3 linked regions of the Prosthecobacter debontii genome follow. The protein of the gene in region 1 interacts with the protein of each later gene in a pairwise test. Links are inferred from orthologs where the notes say so. Each region holds a gene or a part of one and is shown in the gene's direction. Other genes may lie near its edges. The genes, in order: rplL, obgE and dnaE.

Region 1 (4,153 bases):
TCAATGGTATGTGATCCATGTGCGCTCCGGCTTTGAGCAAAAAGTCCGGGACAGCATGTTGCGCCGTATCCAGACCGAAGAGATGGGGGACTACATTTATGAAGTGCTGGTGCCCACGGAACGCGTCTCCGAAGTGAAAAAGGGCAAGCGCTCCGAAACCAATCGGAAATTTTTCCCCGGCTACGTCATTGCCAACTGCTACCTGCTCAATGAGCACAATCAGCTGGTGGATAAGACTTGGTATTTCGTGAAGGAAACCGATGGCGTGCTGAACTTTGCCGGCACCAAGGACCACCCGATCCCCATGCGTCAGCGTGAAGTGGATGGCATGTTGGCCCAGGTCCGTGATAAGGATGAATCCGTGGTGCCAAAAATCGCCTTCTCCGTGGGAGATACCGTGCGTGTGGCAGACGGGCCTTTCGAAAGCCAAAACGGTATCATCGAAGAAATCGATCCTGAGCGCGGCGTGCTGCGTGTCTCTGTCAATATCTTCGGCCGCTCCACCCCCGTGGATCTGGAATACTGGCAGGTGGAAAAAGCCTAGTCCTGATGCCCTGGCTCCGTGCCAGCCTCTCTCCTCAATCTCAAGTAAGCGAACACAAAACATGGCCAAAGAAATCGTCAAACTCATCAAGCTCCAGATCAAGGCTGGTGCTGCCAACCCTGCTCCGCCCATCGGTCCTGCGCTCGGTCAGGCTGGCGTGAACATCATGGCATTCTGTAAGGAGTTCAACGCAGCCACCCAGAAGGCTGGCGGTGATGTCCTCCCAACCGTCATCACGGTTTACAAAGACAAGAGCTTCACCTTCATCACGAAGCAGCCTCCAGCGTCTAACATCCTGAAGAAGGTGGCGAACATCGCCTCCGGCTCCGGTGAAGCCGCCAAGAAGAAAGTGGCCAAGATCACCAAGGCCCAGCTTCTGGAAGCCACCAAAATGAAGATCGTGGACCTGAACACTCAGGACCTCGAGCGCGCCTCCCGCATCATGGCAGGCACCGCCCGCCAGATGGGCATCGACATCATCGACTAATTCAACCGCAGGAGAACGGAAGACCGCTCGCCAGCACTGCACACCACATGATAACACGAAGCAAAAGATACAAGAAAGCTGCCGAAATGGTTCCGGCAGGAAAGATCTTCTCACTCGAAGAAGCTGCCGAACTCGTGCGCAAATTCCCAGGCACGAAGTTCAACCAAACGGTGACTCTGTCCTTCCACATGGGTGTGGACCCGAAGAAGGGCGACCAGATGATCCGTGGCACTTGCCCGCTGCCTCATGGTTCTGGTAAAACGGTTCGCGTCGCCGTGTTCGCTGTCGGCGCAGCCGCTGAAGCCGCCAAGGCCGCCGGAGCTGAGTTGGTCGGTTTCGAAGATCTCATCGCCAAGGTGAAAGATGGTCAGATGGATTTCGATGTCGCCGTCGCCACCCCCGCTGCGATGAATGAAGTTCGTAAGCTCGGTAAGCAACTCGGACCTCGCGGTTTGATGCCTAACCCAAGAACAGGCACCGTGACCGACGACGTCGGTGGTGCTGTGAAGGCGGTGAAAGCCGGTCGTGTGGACTTCAAGCTGGATAAGAACGGCAACATCGCCGCCACCATCGGCAAAGTCGCTTTCGACGTCAGCGCCCTGGCTGAGAACGGCAATGCTTTGATCGACGCGATCGTCCGTGCTAAGCCTGCCACCGCTCGTGGTAAGTATGTGCACAGCATCACGCTGGCTGCGACGATGTCGCCCGCTCTGCGCATTGATGTCTCCAAGTATGTGAAACTGTAATCCCTGAGGAAGACAAGACACCTATGAAAGCTGAAAAGACACTCCTCATTGAAGACCTGCTGAGCCGGGTCAACTCCTCCCCGTTCCTCTTCGTCGTGGATTACACAGGTCTCACCGTGGACAAATTCGCTGAGCTGCGCAAGCGCTTGGCCCCCACCGGTGCTGAGATCCACGTCTTCAAAAACACTCTCGTGAAGAAGGCTGCTGAGCGCGCCGGTTATCCAGAGTCCCTTGCACCTTTCTTGACGGGCCAGAGCGCCTTCGTCACCGGTGCTCAGGACGTCTGCGCAGCTGCCAAGATCATGAAGAACTTCGCGGCTGAGTTCGAGAAGCCTAAGATCAAGGCTGGCGTCCTCGACGGCGCTCTTCTTGACGCGAACGGCATCAAGGCTCTGGCAGATCTGCCTTCCAAGGAAACCCTCCAGGCCCAGTTACTTGGCGTCCTTCAGGCACCTGCCTCCGCTCTGGTCCGCCTCCTCAACGAGCCTGCTGCCTCCCTGGCACGCGTGCTCAAGGCCAAGGCCGACGCCGCTGGCGAGTCCGCCGCTGCTTAATTCCCACCCCTTTGATCCGATGGCGGCTTCGGCCGCCTGAACATAACACCCAATGGTTCCTTGCCGGAGCGAAAGCTTTCTCTCTTAAACAACCTGGTGCTCCAGGAAACGGCGATACCGAAATACCCATATGGCAGACCTGACTAAAATCGTTGAAGAACTGAGCGGCCTTACCGTGCTGGAAGTCGCTGAACTCGTGAAATCCCTGGAAGACAAGTGGGGCGTGAGCGCCGCTGCTCCTATCGCTGCTGCTGCTCCTGCAGCTGGTGGTGCTGCTCCTGCAGCCGCTGCTGAAGAGAAGACTGAGTTCGACGTCGTCCTGGTTGACGGTGGCGCAAACAAGATCGCCGTGATTAAAGAAGTCCGCGGCGTTGTCGCTGGCCTCGGCCTTGCTGAAGCGAAGAAGCTCGTTGAGAGCGCTCCGCAGAAAGTCAAGGAAGGCGCTAAGAAAGAGGAAGCTGAAGAGATCAAGAAGAAGCTCGAAGCTGCCGGCGCTAAAGTGGAGATCAAGTAACCTCCCATCCTTTCCCGAGTGCCGTCCCCTGGATGGCACTCGGCTGAAGGGAGACTTCCCAAAGACCCTCCTTTCTGAAAATATCCCAATCTCGCATGCCCCGCCCTCTGGTCCGCATCTCTCTGACACTCCGAAGCGTATGCTTGGGAAAAGAGGGAGCCACGCTGGAAGCGGGCTTCGTATCATCTATTTCACCGCCTGAACGGGGACCCGCGTCCGCGTTCTGGTTTCGTCATTTTCACGCTGAGGGACTCAGTGATCCGGCTGGCTGCCGGGTCGTGTGATCCTCAGTGCCGCAGGTTTCACCGCCTGCACCCAGCCACCGCCGTTGCCACCCCGCCGTCTCCCTCACCCTGTATATGTCCCAGCGCACCAACTTTGGCAAAATCCACGAAGTCTCCGAGCCGCCGAATCTGATCGAGATTCAGCTCCGCTCGTATGAGGAGTTCCTGCAGAAGAACATCCTCCCCTCCAAGCGCAAGGAAGTCGGCCTTCAAGCGGTGTTCAAGGAAGTTTTCCCCATCGAGAGCTATGATGCTAAGATGACGCTCGATTTCGTGCTGTATGAAATCGGCGAGCCGAAGCTTTCCTCCCTGGAAGCCATCCGTGAGGCAGAGACCTACAGTGCCCCTCTTTACGTCACTTTTGAACTGCGTGACGAAGCCGGTGCTAAGCAGGAGCGCGTTTACATGGGCGAAGTGCCCCTGATGACCGACCGCGGCACCTTCGTGATCAATGGCGCTGAACGTGTGGTGGTCAGCCAGCTCCATCGTTCCCCTGGCATCTGTTTCGAAAGCAGCCAGCACCTTAATGGCCGCTGGCTCTATGGCTTCCGCATCATCCCTGACCGCGGCACCTGGTTGGAAGTCCAGTTTGACACCAACGACCTCCTTTACGTTTATCTCGACCGCCGTCGTCGCCGTCGGAAGTTCCTGGCCACCACGCTCCTGCGTGTCATCGGCTACTCCACGGACGAGGAGATCCTCAAGCTGTTCTACAACATCGAGGACATGAAGCTGAAGGAGAACCTTCCTGAGGAAGAAATCTCCGCCAAGCTGCTGTTCAAGGACATCCTGGACGGTGAACTCATCGTGGCCCGCGCCTATGAGCCTCTCACCGCCGGTGTTGTCCGTCAGCTAATCCAGCTCGGTCACAAGACCGTGAAGGTAATCACCGCCTCCCAAGACGACCTCATCGTCACCTCTCTGCGCAAAGATCCTGCCAAGGATGAAGACGAGGCCCTCAAAGAAATTTACCGCCGTCTGCGCCCAGGTGATCCTCCAACGATCCCGAACGCTCGCGCTCTGG
Region 2 (4,468 bases), on another replicon or contig:
GTAAAGTGGACCAGTTCCGCGAAGCGAGGATTGCTTTTGAAACGATCACTCGAAATCTCTCGCAAGCCACGCTCAATACCTACTGGGATTATTTCTATGCTGAAACTCAGTCTAACCAACCCCCATCTGACGTGAGTGTATCCCCGGCTGGCTACGTGCGCCAGTCGGAGTTGGATTTTCAGATCTTACCTGCAGTCGAGTTGACACCTGGGGGCGATGTTTCCCACAAACCCGGGCACGCTCTTTTTTTTCAAGCTCCTTTAGGGTTGAGTCAATCTTACCGTGGACTGGGACATCTGTTAAACGCACGTGGTTACTACGTGCACTTCGAGAGCAATGTAGAACGGCGGCCTGCTTTTCTGCCTGGGGGAGTCATTCCGGTAAAACATCGCTACCGCTTGATGGAGTATCGCCCCCCCGCGGAAAGAGTGGCTCAACAGGGAGATGATCTGCTGGGTAACGCCGTTTACACTCAACGTCACTGGTATCAGCAAAATCTGGAAGCGGTCTCACGCCCGATCGCAGACAACATCCTGCTTCTGCTGTTCTCAGCTCAAGTGCCATCGGACACGCTGTCTCCGGAGTCGGGCCGGAAAGCTTACTGGATTGCACCTGGATACCGCTACAATTCTCGAGATGTCGAGAATCAGACCCCCGATGTAGAAAGTCCTGTGGTGCGTACAGATGGCAGCATTCATCAGGGGACACAGCATCTATTGCCCCCTCAGGTGCGAGTGACCTTGGTGGCTGGAGAGGAGGACTCCACACGCCAGTGGTTAGGCCGCGGTGGCGATGCTGAGGCACTGGCCCTCAGTCAACTCGCTGAAGCTCCTTTCGAAGATGCTCAGCATTATGAAAGAGATCTGGATCGCCTGAAGCAGTATCTCAATCGGCAGCGGGTAAATTATCGGGTCTTTACCACCACCATCACTCTCCGCAATGCGGCATGGGACAGCAGCACTTACTGACCGCTAGCTCTCTAGATCATCATGAAGAGTTCACTTTTTTCACTGCATCACCAATCTCAACGCAGCAAGGCTTTCACCTTGCTCGAAAGTCTGTGTGTCATTCTCATTCTGAGTCTTCTTCTGGCCTTGGCTGCACCACCGATGCTAAGCATCATCAGAGCTAGCCGACTGACAGCTGCGGGCGAGTTTTTAACAGGCAAACTGGTGGAGGCACAAGGGCTGGCGATCACCTTTTCCTCTGATGTGGAACTGCGTTTTTATAAAGCACCTTCAGCGGTCACAGCGGATGGTCGTTCGGGGCAGGCCGTGCAGCTTTTTCATTGGGTCGAAGGTGACGCGGATGCTTCTTCAACAGAGGAGGAGACCTCTCATGCCGCAACCCAACTCGAAAAAATAGGGCCGCGTGAAACTTTGCCGGACGGCATCGCTCTCAGTGAAAATCCAGATTTTTCCAGTGTATGGACCTTGCCTTCCGAGGAAGAGTTAGCGGCCGATGGATCGCGTGAGTATGTGGCCATTCGGTTCAGACCTGATGGTTCCACAGATCTTCCTGAGGTGGGAGTTTGGCATTTCACGCTCATCGAGCATCCAGCCGTTTCCTCTGAAAAGCTCCCTGCCAATTTCTACACCGTTCAAATCGATCCTGTGACAGCTAAACTGGAGGTGTATCGGCCTGAGTGAGACGGCTGAATGAGGCGCAAGCCATCCTGTGAGATTCCGGGGGGCCGCCCCCCTTGCTGCCCGATATTCTTCCCTAAAGACCAGCAAAGCAGTCAAGGTACTCGCGGGTTCAAAAACACCTGCAGGAGAAGATGCCCGTCCTGCCGCGAGTGCTAAGGTTACCTGTATAGTAGGGCTTTCCACCCGCCGAAATGCCCCATACTGACAATAAAAGCGCGAACGGCTTGAGTCAGGCGGGAAACCGGGTTACATGCCCGGTTCATGTTTGTCGACCAAATCAAAGTTTACGCTCGCGCTGGCAAAGGCGGGGATGGAAGCATGCACTTTCATCGCGGTAAGTTTCGTCCCAAAGGCGGCCCGGATGGCGGTGATGGAGGGCGCGGAGGGGATGTGATTCTCAAGGTGGACTCCAGCACGAACACGCTGCGGCAGTTTTTCTTCAATGCCAAGCTGATCGCCCAAGACGGTCATAAAGGCGGGGGCAATCTTTGCACCGGCCAGAGCGCGGATAATGAGATTTTCAAGGTCCCAAGCGGAACCGTCGTCTCCAAGATCATTGAGGAAGAGGATCCTGAGACGGGCGACATCGTCACTCGTTATGAGCCATTTGCAGATCTAACCGATGTAGGTCAGGAATTTGTGCTCTGCAAAGGTGGCAAGGGTGGCAAAGGCAACGTGCATTTTAAAACGAGCACCCACCAAGCGCCCCGTGAATTCACTCCTGGAGATGAAGGGGAAGAAGGTTTTTTCCATTTTGAACTCCGAAGCATTGCTGATGCTGGATTTGTCGGTTTTCCGAATGCAGGCAAATCCACCCTGCTGTCCAAACTGAGCGCGGCTCGCCCCAAGATTGCCAATTATCCGTTCACCACTCTACAACCGATGGTGGGAGTGATCCATTTTGGCGACCATCGTCGCGGCACCTTGGCGGATATCCCTGGCCTAATCAAGGGAGCTCACCAGAACATAGGACTGGGACATGATTTCCTGCGCCACATCATGCGCTGCCGCATTCTTCTCTTCGTGGTGGACGCCGCTGGCACTGAAGGGCGGGACCCCGTGGCGGACCTGGAAATCGTGCGCAAAGAGGTCTCTCTTTATTCCAAAGAGCTGTCTAAACGCCCCTGGTTTATCTTGGCTAATAAGATCGATGTTGAGGGGGCTGAAGAGAACGTGGAGCGGATCAAAGACCGCTTCAAACGAGTGAAGATCTTCCCAATCTCCGCCGAATCCGAGCAGGGGCTGGATAAATTGCGGGCATTTCTCGATAAAAAAATCGGGCAGACTTTTGAGGTTCTTAAATAATCGCTCGGGTTGGTTCTGAACTCAGGGAGTCCCAGGGGCTCCCCTGAGTTCAGCCGACTGTATGGGCCTCGCAGTCGGTGGAAAAAAGAGCTCCACCGCACGGCGCAGCTCGGGAGACTGGCGGCTGGCCTCATAGATGGCATCGGGGATCCCACGGCTCTTTGCGAACAAATGATAGGCCCCGAGAGCTTCAAAGGCGGCGTTAAGCGAGCCGTTCATTGGTAGGTAGCTGTGACCGGTAATGCTGATGGTTTCAACCAGTCCCCAGGGGGGGAAATAGCCCGCTTTCTCCATCCGCTCTAGGAGAGCATAAGTCTCGGCGGGCTGAGTCAATGAAGCTGACATCAGGATGTAGTGCGGATGAATCATCGCTTGATCGGGCAAGTCCACCCCACCCACTTGGTAGCGATCTCCATGTTCTCCTTCCCCAGCCGAGAGTCCGTAAATTCCCAACCGGGCGGGTAGGCTCTGCGGCCAAGTGCGCTGGATATACTGGCGCTGAGCTTCCAGCATACGCACCCTTGCACTACGCCATTTCACGCCATCCAATGAATCAGGCTCATCACGATCAAAATCTGGATAAAAGAGACTTTGGATTTCAGGGATAAAGCCCGTGCCTTGCCACGCCTGCCCGGGACGTTCCATTTTCACCTGAGGCGTATGATCGTTGACAATACGTTCTAACATTTTGACGAGCGCAGACTCGCCCCCCCAGTCATTCCAGCCGTGAGGGAGAATGCTACGACCATCATCCTTTAAACCATGGCTGATGCTACCATCGGTGAGATGGAGGGACTTGAAATCGATCTGGTCCACAGCCGAGAGTAACTCCATCTTTAAGTCTTCATCGTGCAGAGTTTCGGCCGCAAGGAGCAGACCATGATAGTAGATGGCCGTATCGACAGAACTGAACTCCGTGCCTGGGTGAATGGCGTAACCCGTGGCTGTGCGACGCACAAAGTGGGGCAACAAGCCGTAGGGATGATCCAGGCTGCGGACCGCTTTGTGAATGGTGCGAATGATCTTCGAGGCATCCTTCTGACTCACCATGGAAAGTGGCGGCCGAGAAACCGCAGCCGTCATCAGGGCAAACATGCCTGTTGAGCTCACTGACTCGAAGGCACCCGCCTCCGTATGAGCTCGATCTCGCACAAAGCCCGAACTGGCATCATAACAACGTGCGAGTTTGGCGTAGCATGCGGCGACGACGTATTCATCGAAGGGAATCGCAGGTAGTTCCACGCCCAGATTGAGGTTGTCCACACACACCTCACTGCCAGATTCAGCCGTCCAGTTGATTAACTTGGCGTTCCGAATGGCCATGGAAGGCACGGGCAGAATGTAAGTTTCACACTCGGGTTTATCGACCGTTAAAACCTCACTCCACAACATCTCCTGCGTGTTGGATTTGATCTCCAGCTTGAGCCGACCTTGGCCCTTAGCCTGAAGCATCACACTGACCACCTTCGGCTGGTACTTTGCCGTTATAAAGACTGGCCAAGGAGCCTCAAAAT
Region 3 (5,581 bases), on another replicon or contig:
TCCTTCCAGCTTCCTGGGTGCCTCGGAGGCTCGCCTGGATGAAATGTGCCTCGCTTACTCCTGCTTTCCCACTCAGGGTAAGCGCCCAGCGAAACAGCACCTGATCCAGCGCATCACGGACTTCCGGGGCAAGACGGTCTATCAGCTGGATGAAAAGACCCTCCAACCGGTCCGGGCCATGGACGAGATCGCGGCCTATCAGGTGCATACTTGCCTCTCGGAAGCTCTGCATCGCGGCACCGGGGCTCCCTCGATTGAGTATGGTCTGGGTGATTTCCCTGCCGGTGGAAAAACGGGCACGCACTATGAGTTTAAAGACCTCTGGTTCCTCGGCTACACCTCCTCCGTCACCTGCGGTGTCTGGGTGGGCTTCGACAAACAAAAGACCATTTATCCCGGTGCCTTCTCCAACAAAGTGGCTCTGCCGATCTGGACGGACATCATCAATGCCTCCACCAAGGGCCGCACGCCTCAGGAAATCGATCCACCGGAGTCTGCCGATCGCGTGGAAATCTGCCGCGTGAGCGGTCTGCGTGCCACGGACTACTGCTATGACAAAGTCAAAGGTCCCGATGGTGTCGAGCGCTCCGTCCGCAGCACTTATTATGAATACCTGCGTCCAGGGACGAGCTACAATACCACCTGTCCCATCCATACCGGAGAAGGCCTGCCTGCCGATCTAGCCGCCTTTCACCGAGCCATCGTCCAGAATGCCAACACGGCGATGATGGCCGATGCTAACAAATACGTGAACATCGAGCCCGTGCATCTCCAGGACCCCATCATCCTCGGTGATGATCCCTACAACTCTGAGAAGCCTGTGCTCCGCGCCCGCCCCGTCAACGACGACGGCACCCCCATCCTCCGTGCGGTGCCCGTGGATGTCGGTGAAGGTGATCCCACCGAGCAGCCCATCATTCAGCTCAAGCCACCGCCGCCGATGAAGATCGAGCTGTGAGGCTTTAGGCTCTCCTTCACCTAGCTGATCCTACGGGATTGGCTAAATCTCCCGCCGCGCGCATTTTTGAGGCGAAATGTAGCGGCAACTGGCTAGGTTGAGTGGGCCAATGGCAGATTCCTTTGTCCACCTCCATGTCCACTCTGATTACTCATTGCTCGACGGCGCTTGCCGCATCGGGGATCTAGTCAAGCGGGCGCAAAAGTATCAGATGCCAGCCGTGGCGATCACGGACCATGGCAATCTGTATGGAGCCATTGACCTTTACATGTCGGCTCTGAAGACCAAGCCGAAGGTCAAAAAAGGCGAAGAACCCAGCCCTGAAGATTTGGCGAAGGTCGTGAAGCCCATCATCGGCTGTGAGGTCTATCTGGCCCCCGGCTCCATGCACGAAAAAAAGGAAGTGCAGGGCCGCAAACGCGCTTCGCACCTGACCCTGCTGGCCTCCAGCAACGAGGGCTACGAAAACCTCTCCCGCATCGTCACCGAGGCGCATCTCTACGGCCAATGGTACAATCCCCGCCTCGATAAGGACCTGCTGCGCAAGCATAGCAAGGGACTCATCTGCCTGAGTGGCTGTATCAATGGTGAGATCAATCAACTGCTGCTGACGGATCGCCCGGCAGAAGCAGAGAAGAGCCTGCGTGAATTCGTGGAGATCTTCGGGCCCGATAACTTTTATCTGGAGCTGCAAAACCATGGCATGGAGCAGCAGCGCACCGTCACGGAGCAGCTTCTGAAGTGGAGCAAAAGCTACGGGCTAAAAACCGTGGCCACCAATGACGTGCATTTCATGGATCGAGATGCCCATGAGAGCCACGACATCATGATCTGCATCGGCACGGGAGCCAACGTGCATGACCAGAACCGCATCACCTACTCCCCCGAGGTCTATTTCAAAAGCCCAGCGGAGATGCGCGCCCTGTTCTCTGAATTTCCCGAGGCCTGTGACGCCACCCTGGAGATTGCCGAGAAGTGCAACATCAACATCCGGCTCGACTCCACCAGCATCGACCGCTACCCGCAGTATCCGATGGGGGACGTGGCGGGCAATTGGCCGGACCGTGTGGCCTATCTGCGTCACCTCTGTGAGGAGGGCTTGATCCGCCGCTATGGACGCGACCGTGCACTCAATGACGAGGTCCTGCGCAAGCGTCTGGACTATGAGCTGGCCTTGCTGGCGGAAAAGAACTTCACCAGTTACTTCCTCATCGTCTGGGACTTCATCAATTGGGCGCGTGAGCACGGCATCCCCGTGGGACCGGGACGTGGTTCGGCGGCCGGTTCGGTGGTCGCCTTCGTCCTCGGCATCACCGACATTGACCCGCTGCGCTTTGAGCTGGTTTTCGAACGTTTCCTCAACCCGGAACGCGTCAGCCCTCCCGATATCGATATCGACTTCTGCCAGACCCGCCGTCCCGAAGTCATTCAGTATGTGCGCGAGAAGTATGGTGAGTTGAGCGTCAGCCACATCATCACCTTTGGCACCATGGGCGCCAAATCCGTGATTCGTGACGTGGGCCGTGTGCTCGGCTGGAGTTATGGCGATGCGGATCGCCTCTCCAAGATGATCCCCACCGAGCTGAACATCACGCTCAAGGATGCGGTCGAGAAAAACCCCGAGCTGAAGAACTACCTCGATACCGACAGCAACGCCCAGGAACTTTGGAAGCACGCCACCTTCCTGGAGGGCATCACCCGCGGCACCGGTATCCACGCCGCCGGCGTCGTTATCGGGGATCGCCCGCTGTATGACTTCATCGCGCTGACACGTGGCAACGAAGAGGAAATCGTTTCCCAGTTCGCCATGAAGCCGCTCACTGAGCTGGGTATGTTGAAGATGGACTTCCTGGGTTTGAAAACCCTGACCGTCATTCACGAGGCCGAGTATTGGGTGAAGAAGCGGTTCCCGGATTACAACACCTCCAACGCTCCGTTGGACGATGTGAAAACCTTCGAAATGCTGCAACGAGGCGAGACGGTCGCTGTGTTCCAGATGGAATCCGGCGGCATGGTCAATACCTGCAAGCAGCTGGGGCCCGATAAGATCGAGGAGATTATCGCTATTCTGGCCCTGTATCGTCCAGGGCCGATGCAGTTCATTCCCGACTTCATTGCCCGTAAAAAGGGCCTGGAGCAGGTGGAGTATCCGCACCCGCTGCTGGAGAAGATCTCCAAAGAAACCTACGGGATTCTGGTTTACCAGGAACAGGTGCAGCAGGCGGCGAACTTGCTCGCTGGGTTCACCCTCGGTCAGGCTGACTTGCTGCGTCGAGCCATGGGTAAAAAGGATGCCCAGGAGATGGCTCGTCAGCGTCTCGTCTTCGTGGATGGCTGTCAGAAGACCAACGGCATCGCCCCGAAGCTGGCGAACGAGATCTTCGACTTGCTGGAAAAGTTCGCCCAATACGGTTTCAACAAGTCCCACTCCGCAGCTTACGGGATCGTGACTTACCGCACGGCTTACTTGAAAGCCAATTTCCCGGTCGAATTCATGACGGGCGTGCTCAGCCTCGAAGTCAGCAACACAGACAAGATTGCCAACTTCGTCAGCGAGTGCCAGCGCATGGGCATCGTCATCCTGCCGCCGGACGTGAACAAGTCCGAGATGGCCTTCTCACCCGAGCGCACGAAGGACGCCGATCCCACCACCGATGCGCCGAACGCCATCCGTTTCGGCCTCGGAGCCATCAAGAACGTCGGTGAAGGCGCCATGAACACAGCCGTGGAAGAACGGCGGAAAAATGGCCCTTACAAAAGCCTCGAAGACTTCTGCTCCCGCCTCGACACCAAGTCCGTGAACAAGAAGATCATGGAGTCCCTGGTGCGTGCCGGGGCCTTTGACTTCACCAAGGAGGATCGTGCCTCCATGTTCGCGCGGCTCGATCAGGTGCTCGCTTCCGCAGCCCTGATGCAGAAGGACAAAAAGGCGGGTCAGGGCGGTCTCTTCGATGACTTCGCCATGGCCCCGCCGAAGAAAAAATCGACAGTCGAAGTCAAGGTCACTCCCTGGACGCTGGAAGAGACCCTGGGGTATGAAAAGGAACTGCTCGGCTTCTACGTCAGTGGTCACCCACTCGACAGCTATCGCGGTCACTTCGAATCCAATAAGCTGACCCGCATCATCGCGTTGGAGGAGGTGGACACCAGTGCCAAACCGCAGACGGTCACCATCGCGGGCATCATCAACACCCTGGAGGTGAAATACTCCAAGAAGGACAATCGCCCCTTTGCCACCTTCACCTTTGAAGACTTCACCGGCCAGATCGAGATGATGGCCTGGAGTGATGACTACGAAAAGCACAAGGAGCTCTTGGTGGTCGGCAACGTGCTCGAGATCCGCTGCCGCTGCATGAAGGACCAGCGCACGGAAGGAAACCGCTTTGCCCTCAGCAGCATCAAGCCGCTCCAGCCCAAAAAAGCCCGGGATCCCAAAGCGGGTGAAGCCGGAAGCGAGCCCCCAGCCCCCAAACCCGCCGCTCCACCTCCGCCACCGAAACCGCTCGTGCTCCGTCTGGACTGCCGCAAGCACAGCCAGATCGACCTGGAGCGAATCCACGAGGTGCTGGTGAAGTTCCCCGGCGAACTGCCCGTCATCTTCGAGTTCAGTTACAACGGCGGCAGCAAAGTGCGCCTCCAGGCTGGCGATGACTTCCGTGTGACTCAGACCAAGGATCTCGTGCAGCAGCTCATGATTTGGCTGTAGGCAGGCGTCGAAGCCTTGAGAGCAGCCAATCATTGCATTTTGCGCTAATTGACTCGCTCCAGTCTCAATAAACCCCCCTTCAGTCTCAGGCGGCATCATGCCGGGTGCCCGCGGAGCAATGCCGGGTGCCCGTGGAGCAATGCCGGGTGCCCGTGGAGCAGTGCCGGGTGCCCGTGGAGCAGTGCCGGGTGCCCGTGGAGCAGTGCCGGGTGCCCGCGGAGCAGTGCCGGGTGCCCGTGGAGCAGTGCCGGGTGCTCGCCGAGCAGTGCCGGGTGCCCGCGGAGCCATGCAGTGAGCCCCTGGAGCCGCGCGGTGAGCCCATGGAGCAAGGTTGAGTGGCACTATCACTTCCCACCGCCCTCTGGGACGCTGCCGCGTGTGTCGGGCCTTGCAAGGCTCCGGCGATGACGGTAGCCTTTTCTCATGATCACTCGCATCCGAATCCAAAACTACCGCTCGTTTGTGGACGCCGAGGTGAAGTTACGGCCCTTTTCGTTGGTGGTGGGAGCGAATGGATCGGGGAAGAGTAATTTGCTGAGAGCCTTACAATTGGCTTTCCGCAATCATACGCCTTTTGAGAGAGATTTTGTGAGCGCTGATCCCATCCCGCTTGAAAAGCACGTCAATTATCAGCTTGAGAAAACAACTATCCAAGGTTGGTTTGACGACAAATTAGTTCGCTGCACTACGGATGATAAAAAATCCGGCGACTTCATTAGGGCATCCGAACCAGTTTGGGTTTATAACATTCATCCCGGTAGTGTCAGCGGCATTGAAGACGTGATTGACTCTTCCACTGTTAAAGCTGACGGACAGGGGACCGTACAGGTTCTTGAATCCCTGAAAAGTGGAGATCGAGAAGATTTATTCGATTTAGTGGAGGCAAACTTTAAATGGTATGTGCCCGAGGTCGAAAA

Evidence for each region.
Region 2: the proteins of rplL (region 1) and obgE interact in binary tests that used the Escherichia coli proteins (3 or more experiments, as listed by UniProt). The link is inferred for Prosthecobacter debontii from one-to-one orthologs.
Region 3: the proteins of rplL (region 1) and dnaE interact in binary tests that used the Escherichia coli proteins (3 or more experiments, as listed by UniProt). The link is inferred for Prosthecobacter debontii from one-to-one orthologs.

What each region holds. Positions count from the first base shown.
Region 1 is NZ_FUYE01000006.1:348,094-352,246, forward strand. Bases 1,478-4,153 are described here. They hold rplL (50S ribosomal protein L7/L12), read left to right. Parts: upstream 1,478-2,461; coding sequence 2,462-2,845; downstream 2,846-4,153. Other genes in these bases: rplA (50S ribosomal protein L1), read left to right, coding at 1,478-1,777; rplJ (50S ribosomal protein L10), read left to right, coding at 1,801-2,331; rpoB (DNA-directed RNA polymerase subunit beta), read left to right, coding at 3,205-4,153. Outside these bases: transcription termination/antitermination protein NusG, read left to right, coding at 1-544; rplK (50S ribosomal protein L11), read left to right, coding at 606-1,031; more of rplA, read left to right, coding at 1,079-1,477. UniProt on the Escherichia coli protein: The binding site for several of the GTPase factors involved in protein synthesis (IF-2, EF-Tu, EF-G and RF3). Is thus essential for accurate translation.
Region 2 is NZ_FUYE01000004.1:399,079-403,546, reverse strand. Bases 942-3,932 are described here. They hold obgE (GTPase ObgE), read left to right. Parts: upstream 942-1,910; coding sequence 1,911-2,954; downstream 2,955-3,932. Other genes in these bases: B5D61_RS08385 (hypothetical protein), read right to left, coding at 2,976-3,932; vccD (Verru_Chthon cassette protein D), read left to right, coding at 990-1,649; vccC (Verru_Chthon cassette protein C), read left to right, coding at 942-968. Outside these bases: more of vccC, read left to right, coding at 1-941; more of B5D61_RS08385, read right to left, coding at 3,933-4,468. UniProt on the Escherichia coli protein: An essential GTPase which binds GTP, GDP and possibly (p)ppGpp with moderate affinity, with high nucleotide exchange rates and a fairly low GTP hydrolysis rate.
Region 3 is NZ_FUYE01000011.1:16,386-21,966, reverse strand. The notes cover bases 761-4,864. They hold dnaE (DNA polymerase III subunit alpha), read left to right. Parts: upstream 761-1,067; coding sequence 1,068-4,664; downstream 4,665-4,864. Other genes in these bases: B5D61_RS15985 (hypothetical protein), read left to right, coding at 4,762-4,864; B5D61_RS15995 (transglycosylase domain-containing protein), read left to right, coding at 761-958. Also shown: more of B5D61_RS15995, read left to right, coding at 1-760; more of B5D61_RS15985, read left to right, coding at 4,865-4,959; B5D61_RS15980 (AAA family ATPase), read left to right, coding at 5,088-5,581. UniProt on the Escherichia coli protein: DNA polymerase III is a complex, multichain enzyme responsible for most of the replicative synthesis in bacteria. This DNA polymerase also exhibits 3' to 5' exonuclease activity. The alpha chain is the DNA polymerase catalytic subunit.